3 regions of the Micromonospora sp. CNZ322 genome follow, and region 1 is predicted to be linked to each of the others. Evidence: predicted binding sites of a transcription regulator. Region 1 holds the regulator's gene; each other region holds the start of a gene.
What was found. Region 1 encodes HrcA, which represses chaperone genes, less so after heat shock. Its sites were predicted from a motif close to GGTTNGCACNCTCNNNNNGAGNGTGCNAACC; they were not measured.
Positions count from the first base shown of each region.

Region 2: the regulator HrcA is predicted to act here: its motif matches at 3,322-3,352, upstream of groL (chaperonin GroEL).
Region 3: the regulator HrcA is predicted to act here: its motif matches at 3,363-3,393, upstream of groES (co-chaperone GroES).

Region 1 is NZ_VITD01000008.1:264,663-269,463, forward strand. It holds gene FB453_RS20780 (16S rRNA (uracil(1498)-N(3))-methyltransferase) at 1-202, opposite strand, end outside; gene dnaJ (molecular chaperone DnaJ) at 204-1,349, opposite strand; gene hrcA (heat-inducible transcriptional repressor HrcA) at 1,425-2,447, opposite strand; gene FB453_RS20795 (DUF4870 domain-containing protein) at 2,673-3,299, shown strand; gene hemW (radical SAM family heme chaperone HemW) at 3,362-4,585, opposite strand; gene FB453_RS20805 (enoyl-CoA hydratase-related protein) at 4,605-4,801, shown strand, end outside.
Region 2 is NZ_VITD01000004.1:217,201-222,001, reverse strand. It holds gene FB453_RS12395 (S8 family serine peptidase) at 1-116, shown strand, start outside; gene FB453_RS12390 (GNAT family N-acetyltransferase) at 186-1,121, shown strand; gene FB453_RS12385 (hypothetical protein) at 1,200-1,448, shown strand; gene groL (chaperonin GroEL) at 1,505-3,127, opposite strand; gene FB453_RS12375 (hypothetical protein) at 3,400-4,572, opposite strand; gene FB453_RS12370 (cold-shock protein) at 4,667-4,801, opposite strand, start outside.
Region 3 is NZ_VITD01000003.1:31,352-36,152, forward strand. It holds gene FB453_RS08755 (ATP-binding cassette domain-containing protein) at 1-199, opposite strand, end outside; gene FB453_RS08760 (substrate-binding domain-containing protein) at 314-1,402, opposite strand; gene ybaK (Cys-tRNA(Pro) deacylase) at 1,581-2,060, opposite strand; gene FB453_RS08770 (THUMP-like domain-containing protein) at 2,071-3,267, opposite strand; gene groES (co-chaperone GroES) at 3,527-3,841, shown strand; gene groL (chaperonin GroEL) at 3,912-4,801, shown strand, end outside.

The sequences.
Region 1 (4,801 bases):
GGGAGGTGATGGTGACCTCCAGGCTGCCCCGGCCGACGGCAGTGACCACGGCGGCGGCCGTGCCACCGCGGCCGTCGGCGAGCAGCAGCTCCTCGCCGACGCGCAACCGCTGCACGGTGGCGGCGTGATGCCCCTCCGGGCCGTCCAGGGTCAGCGCGTCGCCGGTGGGCAGCGCCTCGACCAGGAACAGCGGTGCGGACACCTCAGGCGTGCCCGTTGAACGCGTCGCGCATCCGGGAGAAGAAGCCGCCCTGCTTGGACAGCTCGGCGACCTCCTCACCACGGGTCTTGGCGAAGTCGCGCAGCATCTTCTCCTGGTCCGGGTCGAGCTTGGTGGGCGTCCGCACGTCGAGGTGGACGTAGAGGTCGCCTCGGCCGGTGCCGCGCAGGTGCGGCACGCCCCGGGCGCGCAGTCGCAGCGTGCTGGCCGGCTGGGTGCCGGCCTTGACGTCGACGGTCTCCTCGCTGTCCAGCGTCTTGATGGTCAGCCGGGTGCCCAGCGCCGCCGCCGTCATCGGCACTGTGACCCGGCAGTGCAGGTCGTCGCCCTTGCGGGAGTACACGTCGTGGGGGCGCTCGTGGATCTCCACGTAGAGGTCACCGGCGGTGCCGCCGCCGGGGCCCACCTCGCCCTGCTGGGCCAGCCGGATCCGCATGCCGTCCTCGACGCCGGCCGGGATCTTGACGGTCAGCGAACGGCGGGTCCGCACCCGGCCGTCGCCGGCGCAGGTGGGGCAGGGGTGCGGGATGGTGGTGCCGTAGCCCTGGCACACGGTGCACGGCCGGGCGGAGACCACCTGGCCGAGGAAGGTGCGCTGCACCGACTGCACCTCGCCCCGACCGCCGCACGCCTCGCAGGTCGCCAGGTGGGTGCCGGCGGCCGTGCCGGCGCCGGAGCAGGTGGTGCAGAGCACCGCCGTGTCGACGGTGATCGGGGCCTCCACGCCGAAGGCCGTCTCGTGCAGGTCGAGTTCGAGCCGCAGAATCGCGTCGGCGCCCGGGCGGGTACGCGGCCGTGGGCCACGGGCCCCACCTCCGGCACCGCCGAAGAACGCGTCCATGATGTCCTGGAAACCGACGAACGGGCCGGCGCCTCCGGGGCCACCCGGGCCGCCGGCACCGCCGCCACCCGGGGCGAGCGGGTCGCCACCCAAGTCGACGATCTGCCGCTTCCGGTCGTCCGAGAGGACCTCGTACGCGGCGTTGATGTCCTTGAACTTCTCCTGAGCCTCCGGGTCCGGATTGACGTCCGGGTGGAACTGGCGTGCCAGCTTGCGGTAGGCGCGCTTGATCTCGTCATCGGAGGCTTCCCGGCTCACACCGAGAATGCCGTAGTAGTCCCTGGCCACTGCGTTCCGTGTCCTCATGTTCGTCTCGCGTTGCGCCGGTCGGCGGCCGCAGCCGGCCGCATCGGCCCTGACCAATCAGTTCTGGGCCAGCAACTCGCCCACGTAGCGTGCCACGGCGCGCACCGTGGCGATGTTGCCGGGGTAGTCCATCCGGGTGGGCCCCAGCACCCCCAGGCCGCCCACGATGGTGGCACCCGGGCCGTACCCGGTGCTGACCACCGAGGCGGCGCGCAGGTTGTCGAACTCGTTCTCGTCGCCGATCAGCACCCGGGTCGTGCTCGGCTCGGTCTCACCGATGAGCTTGAGCAGCACGACCTCCTCCTCCAGAGCTTCGAGGATCGGCCGCAGGGAGCCCTGGAAGTCGAGCAGGCCACCCCGGGTGAGGTTCGCGGTGCCGGCGAGCGCGATCCGCTCCTCGTGCCGCTCGACAAGCGTCTCCAGCAGGACGGTGGCGAGCGTGGTCATGGTCGGACGCAGCCCGGTCGGCGCTTCCTCGACCAGCGCCTGCACCAGCGGCGGCGTCTCGGACAGCCGGGCGTTGGCGAGCTTCTCGTTGATCAGTCGGCGCAGGTCGGTGACGTCGTCGGCGGGCACCGGCCCGGGCAGCTCCACGAGTCGCTGCTCCACCCGCCCGGTGTCGGCGATCATGACGAGCATCAGCCGGGTGGTGGAGATCGGCACCAGCTCCAGGTGACGCACCGAGGAGCGGGCCAGGCTCGGGTACTGCACGACGGCGACCTGCCGGGTCAGCTGCGCGAGCAACCGCACCGTGCGGTGCACCACGTCGTCGAGGTCGACCGCGCCGACCAGGAAGCGCTCGATGGCCCGGCGCTCGGCCGGGCTGAGCGGCTTGACCCGGGACAACCGGTCGACGAAGAGGCGGTAGCCGCGGTCGGTGGGCACCCGGCCGGCACTGGTGTGCGGCTGCCGGATGTAGCCCTCCTCCTCCAGCACGGCCATGTCGTTTCGGACCGTGGCCGGGGAGACCCCGAGCTGGTGCCGCTCGACCAGCGCCTTGCTGCCGACCGGCTCCTGGGTGGAGACGTAGTCTTCGACGATGGCGCGGAGCACGGCGAGTTTCCGGTCGTCGAGACCCATCCTCCGCACCTCCTGTCGCACGTCGGCCGCCGGCGCTCTGGGCCGGCCGGGCCGTCCTGGCACTCGACTGTAACGAGTGCCAGTCTACGTCGGCGGGCCCGCCGACGCGATGATCAACGGCCACCCGTCGGTGCGGTCCACGCCACCCTGTTGGGCCGATCGGCCCGCACTGCCAGGCGGTGTCGCTCTGGTGCGGCGTTGCCACGGGCCCCTACCGTGACATCCATGACTGAACCTCCTCGCCCTCCCGGGTCGGGCGACCCCGGCAACTACCCGCCGGAGCCCACCTCCCCAGGCCCGTCCCCGTCGGCCGAGCCGCCCACCGCACCACTGTCCGGGGCGCCCGGCCCGGCCGGCTATCCCCCGCCCGGTGGCTATCCGCCGCCCACCGGTGACCAACCGCCGTCAGGCGGCTACCCTCCGGCAGGCGGTTATCCCCCGCCCGGGGGCTATCCCCCGCCCGGCGGCTACCCGGCCGGTGGGGCCTACGGCGGCCCCGGCGGCGGCTACGCCAACAACGAGGACAAGACCTGGGCGCTGGTCGCGCACTTCGGCGGCGCTCTCGGCGCGCTGGTCAGCTTCGGTCCGCTGGGCTTCGTCGCCCCGCTCATCGCCTACCTGGCCCGAGGCCAGCAGTCGCCGACCGTCCGGGCACACGCCCTGGCCGCCCTGAACTTCCAGATCCTCTGGTCGATCATCGCGTTCGTGCTGCTCTTCGTGAGCTGGTGCCTGCTCTTCCTGCCCAGCATCGCCGTCGTGGTGATCCAGATCCTGTTCGGGATCATCGCCGGCATCAAGGCCAACGAGGGCACCCCGTACCGCTACCCGATGACTGCCAACTTCATCAAGTGAACCGGGCCGGCCGCTCCCCCGGCCGGTCCGGAGCACCGCAGTCCCGGTCCGGGGTGGGCCACTCAGGGCAGCAGGTCGCGGACGACCGCGTCGGCGAGCAGCCGCCCGCGCAGGGTGAGCACCGCCCGGCCGGCGGCGTACTCGTCGGCGGCCAGCAGGCCGCCGGCCAGCGCCCGCTCGGCGCCGGCCCGACCGGTGGCGTCGAGCACCGCCAGCGGGAGGCCGCTGGCCAGCCGCAGCCGGAGCATCACGTCCTCCATGTGCGCCTCGTCGACAGTGAGCACCTCCCGGGCCAGACCGGGAGACGCACCGGCGGCCAACCGCTGGGCGTACGCCGAGGGGTGTTTCACGTTCCACCAGCGCACCCCGCCGACGTGGCTGTGCGCCCCCGGCCCCAGCCCCCACCAGTCCGCGCCGGTCCAGTAGAGCAGGTTGTGCCGGCAGCGGGCTTCCTCGGTGCGGGCCCAGTTGGAGACCTCGTACCAGGAGAGCCCGGCCGCGTCGAGCGCGGCCTCCGCGGCCAGGTAGCGGTCCGCGGCCACGTCGTCACTGGGGTACGCCAGCTCGCCGCGCCGCATCCGGGCGGCGAGCCGGGTGCCGTCCTCGACGATCAGGGCGTACGCGCTGACGTGGTCCACCCCGGCGGCGACGACCTGTTCCAGCGAGGCGGCGAAGTCCTCGGCCCGCTCCCCCGGGGTGCCGTAGATCAGGTCCAGGTTGACGTGCTCGAACCCGGCGTCGCGCGCCTCCAGGGCGGCGGCGGTGGCCCGGCCGGCGCTGTGTTTGCGGTCCAGGATCGCCAGCACCCCCGGAGAGGCGGACTGCATGCCCAACGAGATCCGGGTGTAGCCGGCGGCCCGCAGCAGCTTCAACGATTCCGGGGTGACCGACTCGGGGTTGGCCTCGGTGGTCACCTCGGCGTCGGCGGCCAGCCCCCAGGTGCGGTCGATGCCGTCGAGGATGCGGGCCAGGTCGTCGGCGGGGAGCAGGGTGGGCGTGCCGCCGCCGACGAAGACGGTGTCGACCCGGGGCGGCGGGGTGTCGCCGAGCACCCGGGCGGCGAGCTTCAGCTCGGCCAGCACAGTGTCCGCGTACCCCTCGCGGCTGGCGCCGCCGCCCAGTTCGGCGGCGGTGTAGGTGTTGAAGTCGCAGTATCCGCAGCGGCTGGCGCAGAACGGCACGTGCACGTACACGCCGAAGCCGCGCGCGCCGACCACCGCGGTGGCGGTGGCGGGCAACGATCCGTCGACGGGGACGGTCTCACCATCTGGAAGGACGCCGGGCATGGCCACTAGTGTGCCCGGCATGACCTCTCCCGACGTCCTCGTGCGGGTCGCCACGGCTCGTGGGGTGACCACCCTCACCCTGGACAGCCCGCACAACCGCAACGCGCTCTCCACCGGCCTGATGACCCAACTGCTGGCCGAGCTGGCGGACGCGGTCGCCGACGAGGCGGTCCGAGTGATCGTGCTCGACCACACCGGCCCGGTCTTCTGCTCCGG
Region 2 (4,801 bases), on a different contig from region 1:
CGGCGACGCCCACCTATCGCTCCGACAGCCCCTCCGACGCCTGCGGTGCCCCGTCGAACGTCACCGGCGCCGGCCAGGTCGACGCCTACGCCGCCGTTCGCGCCGCCCAGCAATAGGCAGGTTTCCTTCCTGGAGCACTGAGCCGAGGGTGCGGCTCGGCAGCCGGTGATTTAGGGTCGGCGACCATGGACGCCGAGATCACCGTCACCGAGCTGACCGCCGACCTGGTCACCAACGTCGTACAGCTCTGCCAGCAGGCTCTCGACCTGCCCGAGGACTCCGCCGAGGCGGCCTCCATCGTGGACGTGCTCTGGACCCGGGCCACCACCGACCGGCCGGTCGTCGGGCTGGGCGCGTACCGAGGCGCGGACCTGGTGGGGGTGCTGATCTGCTCGGTGTCGTCGGCCGAGCCGGGGATCGGGCACGTGGACCTGGTAGCGGTCCTTCCGGATCAACGGCGTCGGGGCGTCGGCCGGGCACTGCTCCAGCGGGCCGAACAGGTGCTCGCCGAGCGTGGGGCGACCGAGGTGCTGCTGGCCGGAAATCCGCCGTACTACGCGTGGCCGGGAATCGACGTCCGCTACACGCCGGCGGTCTGCGCCGCCCTCGCGCTCGGCTACCAGCAGGACCGGACCGCCTGGAACATGACAGCGGACCTGTCGTACGACGGGTCGCCGGCACTGCGGTCCACCGAGGCGACGGAACGGCGGCTGGCGGACCAGGGCGTCACCGTACGCCGGGCGGAGCCGGCTGACCTTCCGGCGCTGACCGCCTTCGCCCGGTCCACCTTCGGCGGAACGTGGGACGGCGAGCTGGCCGGGTCGGTGGGGCGCGCCGACGCCGGTTGCCACCTGGCGGAGCGGGACGGCGAGGTGCTCGGCTTCGCCGCGTACGGGTCGTCCCGGCCGAGTTGGTTCGGGCCGATGGGCACCGCCCCGGCCGCGGAGGGGTCGGGCATCGGTGGGGTGCTGCTGCGGCGCTGCCTGCGCGACCAGCGGGCAGTAGGGCTGGATCGGGCACAGATCGGCTGGGTGGGACCGGTGCCGTTCTACTCAGGCAGCGCGGGAGCACGGATCGAGCGGGTGTTCTTCCTGTACCGACGTACCCTGCCCAGGGGATAACCGGGGCAAACAGGACTTTGATCCATTCGCCCGCATCGGCCATCGACGCCCCCTACCGTTTCGGTAGAGGAGGCAGCCATGACCACGGATGACAACCAGACCGAGGACGGCCGGCCGATCACCTGGAAACCGGTAGGTGAACTCCCCGGCCAACTGCCGTTCGACCGGCTCGACTACGGCGACGCCGAGCAACTGGCCGAGATGACCACCGACGGCGAGCCTTCGGTGACCGAGGAACCGCAGGAGATGGTGGACGCGCCGATCAAACTGCCTCCGCCGTACAACCGGACACAGAAACGGCGCAACCAGCGCCCACTACCGACCTGACGACGAACGGGGCGGACCGCGTCAGCGGCCCGCCCCGTTCGGTGTCGGAACTGGACTCAGAAGTCCATGTCCCCGCCACCCGGGCCAGCCGGGGCAGCCGGGTTCTTCTCCGGCTTGTCCGCGACAACGGCCTCGGTGGTGAGGAAGAGCGCCGCGATGGAAGCGGCGTTCTGCAGCGCCGAGCGCGTCACCTTGGCCGGGTCGATGATGCCCGCGGCCAGCAGGTCGACGTACTCGCCGTTGGCGGCGTTCAGACCGTGACCCGCTTCGAGGTTACGGACCTTCTCCACCACGACGCCGCCCTCAAGGCCGGCGTTGACGGCGATCTGCCGCAGCGGGGCGTCCAGCGCGACCTTGACGATGTTCGCACCGGTCGCCTCGTCGCCGACCAGGTCGAGCTTGTCGAAGGCGGTCTTGCCGGCCTGCACCAGCGCGACGCCACCACCCGGGACGATGCCCTCCTCGACGGCGGCCTTCGCGTTGCGAACGGCGTCCTCGATGCGGTGCTTGCGCTCCTTGAGCTCGACCTCGGTGGCCGCGCCGACCTTGATCACCGCAACGCCGCCGGCCAGCTTGGCCAGCCGCTCCTGCAGCTTCTCCCGGTCGTAGTCGGAGTCGCTCTTGTCGATCTCGGCCCGGATCTGGTTGACCCGGCCCTGGATCTGCTCGGCGTCACCGGCACCGTCGACGATGGTGGTCTCGTCCTTGGTCACCACGACCTTGCGGGCGCGGCCCAGCATGTCGAGGCTGGCGGCGTCGAGCTTGAGGCCGACCTCCTCGCTGATGACCTGGCCACCGGCGAGGATGGCGATGTCGGTCAGCATGGCCTTGCGGCGGTCACCGAAGCCCGGCGCCTTGACGGCGACCGACTTGAAGGTGCCACGGACCTTGTTGACCACCAGGGTGGCGAGGGCCTCGCCCTCCAGGTCCTCGGCGATGATCAGCAGCGGCTTGCCCGACTGCATGACCTTCTCCAGGATCGGGAGCAGGTCCTTCACCGACGAGATCTTGCTGTTGGCGATCAGGATGTACGGGTCGTCGAAGACGGCCTCCATACGCTCCGGGTCGGTCATGAAGTAGGCCGAGATGTAGCCCTTGTCGAAGCGCATACCCTCGGTGAGCTCCAGCTCCAGCCCGAAGGTGTTGCTCTCCTCGACGGTGATGACGCCTTCCTTGCCGACCTTGTCCATCGCCTCGGCGATGATCTCGCCGACGGTGCTGTCGCCAGCGGAGATGGAGGCGGTGGAGGCGATCTGCTCCTTGGTCTCGACGTCCTTGGCGAGCTTGGACAGCTCCTCCGAGACGCTCGCGACCGCGGCCTCGATGCCCCGCTTCAGGGCCATCGGGTTGGCGCCAGCGGCCACGTTGCGCAGGCCCTCGCGAACCAGGGCCTGGGCCAGGACGGTCGCCGTCGTCGTGCCGTCACCGGCGACGTCGTCGGTCTTCTTGGCGACCTCCTTGACCAGCTCAGCGCCGATCTTCTCGTACGGGTCCTCGAGCTCGATCTCCTTGGCGATGCTCACACCATCGTTGGTGATGGTGGGGGCACCCCACTTCTTCTCGAGCACGACGTTGCGGCCCTTGGGGCCGAGGGTCACCTTTACGGCGTCGGCGAGCTGGTTCATGCCCCGCTCGAGGCCGCGGCGCGCCTCTTCGTCGAACGCGATCATCTTGGCCATACGGTGTTGTCCTCCTGGACACTCACGGGCCACCCGAGATGTGTGCCCCGGATAGACCGTTTGGTGTGCGCACCTTGGGACGTCGCCACCTGGCGACGACGACGTCCTTCGGTCGGGCCGGATAGCCCGCGACGACCGGCCATGTGCCGCCCCGGCGTCTCCACGCCGGTGCAACCTGGCCCCACCGTCCCGACCGCTGGCACTCACGGTATGCGAGTGCCAATGACTTGTTTAGCACTCTCCCCTGCCGAGTGCAAGCACGATGGGGTCGCTCAGCCGAGTTCCGCGGCCAGTCCAGCGGTGTTCACCGGCGCCTCATGGGCGCGCTGCTCGGCGTACGTCACCAGCAGACCGATCATCTGAGCGAGGTGGGCCGGCAGGGCCAGCACGGCGGTGATCCCGATCACCACCACCGTCCCGGCGGCGGTACCCGCCGAGGAGAACGGGTCCGTTCCGAGCGCGGAGGTGCCGATCCCTTCCAGGCCACCGGGGATCAGGGTGCCGACGATCACCGCCACGGCCACCAGGGCCACCCGTCCGAGCAGCAGGCCGAGCCGGTCGTGGAACATCCGGAACGATCGACCGATCGGGTTGTGCCGTTCGAAGAGATAGACCGGGCCGGCCATGCTCAGCGCGAAGGCCAGGTAGATGCCCGGCAGCACGCAGAAACAGACACCGACGCCGATGAGCAGACTGACCAACAGGGTCCAGCCCCACAGCCCGAGGGCCCGACGCAGGCCGTAGCGCAGCGCGGACTCCAGGCTGGCCGGCTGACCGGCCGCCTGTTGGGTGATCACCCAGGTGCCGGCGGCCCACCCGACGGCCTGCACCAACCCGACCACCAGGCTGCCGCCGACCAGCAGGACCAGGAGGCTCAGCAACTCGGCGGCGAAATTGTCCGGCAACGCGGGGGTCGACGTCGATTCGGCCTGGGCGGCCCACTTCGCCGACGGGTCCAGCCCGAGGGAGACCACCGAGAGCACCGCCGCCGGCAGTACCTGGGTGAGCAGCATGATCGGCACCAACTGCCGCCAGCCCCGACGCAGTGCTCCCCCGCACCGGTTGAACCAGCCGCCGATGCCGGCACCGGGCGGCGTGACCAGGGCGTCGTTCGGGTCGAACCCGTATCCCGGCGGGTACCAGCCGACCGGCGGCCCCGGGTACCACGGCTGCCCGCCGTAGGGACCCGAACCGGGCGGGTAACCCCCGGTGGGCGGGAACGCCCAGCCCTGCGGCGGCGGGGCCGCACCCCAGGCACCCTGCGCGGGATCCCAGCCGGGCGGCGGACCGGCGGGGCCGGAGGGCGGGCCGGCCGGGGGCATGCCCGGCCCCCAGCCAGGGGGCGGACCGGCGTGGCCGGGGCTGCCGGCGGGCGAGGACGGATCGGACGGGTCCGGCTCCCCCGACCCGGGGGACGAAGTGGGCGGGGGCGGCTGGTCGGTCATGAACGCTCCTCACATCGGCTGGAACGGTTCACGATCTTCCCGGCTGCGCGCCACTGCCGCAGCCCCGACTCACGGGGCCGATCGGCCAGGAAGCTCAGCCGATGACGCGTACGTGCTCTGCCTGTGGGCCCTTCTGGCCCTGGGTGATCTCGAACTCGACCCGCTGACCGTCGTCCAACGCCTTGTAACCGTCCATCTCGATCGCCGAGAAATGGACGAACACGTCCTG
Region 3 (4,801 bases), on a different contig from region 1:
CGTTGAACAGGAACTCGCCAGCGTCGGTGGGGTGGATGCCGCTGATGCACTTCACCAGGGTCGACTTGCCGGCGCCGTTGTCGCCGACCAGTGCGGTCACTTCGCCCGGGTGGACGGTCAGGGCGACGTCGCGGAGCACCTGGACGGGACCGAAGCTCTTGTCGATCCCGCGGAGTTCCAGCAGGGGGGTCGCGGACACGGGGGTCTCCTTCTTAAGGGAGGGTCGGGGCCCGTCCGGCGGGCGCCGCCCGGCACGGGAGGGTGCTCCCGTGCCGGGCGGCGATGGTCGTTCCGGCGGGTACTGCGGCGTCGGTCAGCTGATGCCGGCTTCGGCGCAGAACTTGGCGTAGGCCGCGGTGCAGACCTGCTCCTTGGTCGCGTAGCCGTCGGCGATGACGTCCTTGACGTTGTCCTTGTAGATGGCCTTCGGGGTGAGCAGCACCGAGGGGACGTCGCGGTCGCCGTCCTTCACCGTCTGGCCGGTGTCCTTCTTCTCGCCCTTGGCCAGCGCGATGGCCAGGTCCGCGGCGGCCTTGGCCTCTTCCCGGACCGCCTTGTAGACGGTCACGCACTGGTCACCGGCGAGGATGTTCTGCAGGCCCTCCACGCTGGCGTCCTGGCCGGTCACCGGCACCTTGCCGTTGAGCTTGTTCTTCTTCAGGATCGAGATGGCGGCGTTGCCGAGAGTGTCGTTGGCGGCCAGCACGCCGTCGATCTTGCCCTTGGTCGCGGTGAGCTGCTGCTCGAAGATGGTCGCGGCGGTGGGGCCGTCCCAGCCCGGCACGGCGTCGTCCGGGCCCTTGGTGTATTCCTTGGAGTCGAACTTCGGCTTGAGCACCGAGTCGTAGCCGGCCTTGAACAGGGTGGCGTTGTTGTCGGTGGGGGAGCCGTTCAGGTACGCCACGACGGGGTTCTTGGCGCCCTTCTCGGTCAGGCACTTGGCCAGACCCTCGCCCTGGAGCTTGCCGACGGTCTCGTTGTCGAAGCTGACGTAGTACTGGGCGGAGCCGCCGAGGGTGAGCCGGTCGTAGTCGATGGTGGCGACGCCCTGCGACTTGGCCTTGTCGAGCACGGCCTTGCCGGTGCCGGAGTCCAGGTTGACGATCATCAGGGCGGTGACGCCACTGGTGATCATCTGGTCGGCGATGGTCTGGAAGGCACTCTTGTCGTTCTGGGCGTTCTGGATGTCGTACTGGACGCCGGCAGCCTTGAACGCCTCCTCCAGGAAGCGACGGTCCGCCGTCTCCCAGCGGGGGGAGGACTTGCTATCCGGAAGGATCACGCCGATCTTGGGAGTCTTTTTGGAGTCGGCCGAGCCGTTGCCGGAGTCGTCGCTACAGGCGGTCAACCCGCCGGTCGTCAGCAGGCCCACGGCGGCGATGGTGAGGATCCCCTTACGCATGTGCAGGGTCCTTTCGGGGTGGGGGAGGTGTTGTTTTGTTGTGTCCGGCAACGTATTTCGCGTCACACCGGCTCCACAAGACCGCGCAGGTGCATAGTTTGTTGGGAGCGATAACAATTCAGCAACGCGACTGTTACTCCCTGGGTATCCCACGGGGGACTCGACGTAACGACTGTCGTCAGTGGGTCTGCAACGGCGCGGTGCGGGCGTCGGTCAGCGCCACCAGATCCGCCGCGGCCAGTTCGAGTTGCAGACCACGCCGACCAGCCGAGACGTAGATCGTCGGGAGATCCAGCGCGGATTCGTCCAGCACCGTGGGCAACCGTCGACGCTGCCCGAGCGGGCTGATCCCACCGCGTACGTAACCGGTGGCCCGCTCGGCGACCGCCCGGTCGGCCAACGCCGCCCGTTTGCCGCCGACCGCCGCCGCGAGCGCCTTGAGATCCAGCTCGCCGGTGACCGGGACGACCGCCACTGTGAGCGCGCCGTCGACCTCGGTCACCAGAGACTTGAACACGCGCTCCGGTGCCACGCCGAGCGCCACCGCCACCAACGCGCCGTAGTTCGGGGCGTCCGGCGCCACCCGGTAGGGATGGGTGCGATGCGCGATGCCGCGCTTGACCAAGAGTGCCGTCGCCGGCGTGCCCTGTCCCGCCACAGCGACGACGCTAGTCGACAGGCCGACCGATCAGCACCGTCGGTGCGCCGTCGACCCGGGTGAGCACCAGGCTCGCCGCCGCGTCCCCGGCCAGCCGCAGGTCTCGCCGGAGCTGCTCCGGGGTGAGCGCCGAACCCCGCTTGAGGATCTCCACCCGGCCCACCCGTCGGTCGCGCAGCAGTGCCCGCAGGCGCTTGAGCGAGAACGGCAGCACGTCGGTGATCTCCAGACAGCGCGCGTACGGCGTGCGAACCGGCTCGTCGGCGTAGAGGTAGGCGATGCTGGGATCGCCCAGGGTGGCGTCCAGTTCGGTGGCCAGTTCGGCCACGAGGTGCGCGCGTACCACCGCCGGGTCCGGGTCGTACAGGTAGCGACGCGGCGGCCCGACCGGCGCCTCGACGGCACCCGAGCCGGTGAGCTCGTGGCGGTACGCCTCGGTGCCCCGCTGACGGTAGAGGGTGGCGCGGCGGGGCACCTCCGCCAGCTCGCCGCACCAGAGCGCGGCCTCGACCAGGTCGCCGTCCACGCCGACCCACTCGGCCTCCGCGCCCGCCGGAATGAGCGCGTGGTCCAGGCCCGGCGCCACCTTCACCACTGTGCGCGGCACCCGCTCGGCCAGCCCGGTGACGAAGTCCCACGGCGGCGAGTAGGCGCGCGGGTCGAAGATCCGCCGCCCGGTGCCGGTGGTGCGGCGGGCCGGATCGCAGAAGACCCCGTCGACCCGTGACACGTCGAACCCGGTCGCGTCGCCGCACTCGACAGTGAACAGCTCGGCCAGCCCGGCCGCCTCGGCGTTGGCGGCGGCCATCGCCGCGGTCACCGGGTCGGCCTCCACCCCGTACACCCGGATGCCGGCGCGGGCGGCGGCCAGCGCGTCGGCTCCGAGCCCGCACCCGAGGTCGGCCAGGGTGCGCACGCCGGCCGCGTACAACCGGGCGGCCCGACGGTCGGCGACCACCCGGCGGGTGGCCTGCTCCAGGCCGGGACGGGTGAGGAACATCCCAGCGGCGGCCGAGCCGAACTTGCCCACCGCCCGGTGGCGCAGCTCGGCCTGGGTCAGTGCCGCCGCGGCCAACGTTGGCGGCACCCCGGTCGCGCGCAGCGCCGACGCCGCGACCAGTGGATCACCGCCGGCCAGGTCGGCCGCCGCCGTGAGCGCGGCCGACCCCTCAGGGGTACGCAGCGCCGCCAGCTGATCGAGATCCACCCGGCCATTGTCCCGGCCGACTCGGAAATCCTGGCTGGCGGGGCGCGACTCGCTGGCACTCTCCTTGACGGAGTGCTAGCCACGGAATAACCTGCGATTAGCACTCTCACCCTGAGGGTGCCAGCTTCCGGGTCTCGCGACCCGGGTGCGCACGCCAGGCGGACCGGCACCCGCGACGACGGTCCCGCCCGGTGGCATGAGGCAGATTGACGCTGGTTGGCCCCGCCGACCAGCAACGAAACCAGTACCCCAGGAGGGTATGCCCGTGACTACCGCGACCAAGGTTGCGATCAAGCCGCTCGAGGACCGCATCGTGGTCCAGGCGAATGAGGCTGAGACCACCACTGCGTCGGGCATCGTGATCCCCGACACCGCCAAGGAGAAGCCGCAGGAGGGCACCGTCCTCGCTGTGGGCCCGGGGCGCGTCGACGACAACGGCAACCGGGTTCCGGTTGACGTTCAGGTCGGCGACACCGTTCTCTACTCGAAGTACGGCGGCACCGAGGTCAAGTACGCCGGCGAGGAGTACCTGGTGCTCTCCGCCCGCGACGTCCTCGCGGTCATCGAGAAGTAAGCAACCGATCAGTGACATTGCCCCGGTCCGGCTCGCCGGGCCGGGGCAATGGCGCTTCGAAGGGACATATATGGCGAAGATCCTGAGCTTCTCGGACGACGCCCGGCACCTGCTGGAGCACGGTGTCAACGCCCTCGCCGACACGGTCAAGGTCACCCTCGGCCCGCGCGGGCGCAACGTCGTCCTGGACAAGAAATTCGGTGCGCCGACGATCACCAACGATGGTGTGACCATCGCCAAGGAGATCGAGCTCACCAACCCGTACGAGAACCTTGGCGCGCAGCTGGTCAAGGAGGTGGCGACCAAGACCAACGACGTCGCCGGCGACGGGACCACCACCGCGACCGTGCTGGCCCAGGCGATGGTTCGCGAGGGTCTGCGCAACGTGACCGCCGGGACCAACCCGGCCGGCCTCAAGCGGGGCATCGACGCGGCGGCCACCAAGGTCTCCGAGGCGCTGCTCGGCCGTGCCGCCGAGGTCACCAGCAAGGAGTCGATCGCGAACGTGGCGACGATCTCCGCGCAGGACTCCACGATCGGCGATCTGATCGCCGAGGCGATGGAGCGCGTCGGACGCGACGGTGTCATCACCGTCGAGGAAGGCTCGATGCTCACCACCGAACTGGACGTGACCGAGGGTCTCCAGTTCGACAAGGGCTTCATCTCGCCGAACTTCGTTACCGACCTGGAGGGTCAGGAGTCCGTCCTTGAGGACGCGTACATCCTGGTCACCACCCAGAAGATCTCGGCGATCGAGGAGCTGCTGCCGCTGCTGGAGAAGGTCCTGCAGAACAGCAAGCCCCTGCTGATCATCGCCGAGGACGTGGACGGCCAGGCGCTCTCCACCCTGGTGGTCAACTCGCTGCGCAAGACCCTCAAGGTCTGCGCGGTCAAGGCCCCGGGCTTCGGTGACCGGCGCAAGGCGATGCTCCAGGACATCGCGATCTCCACGGGCGCCGA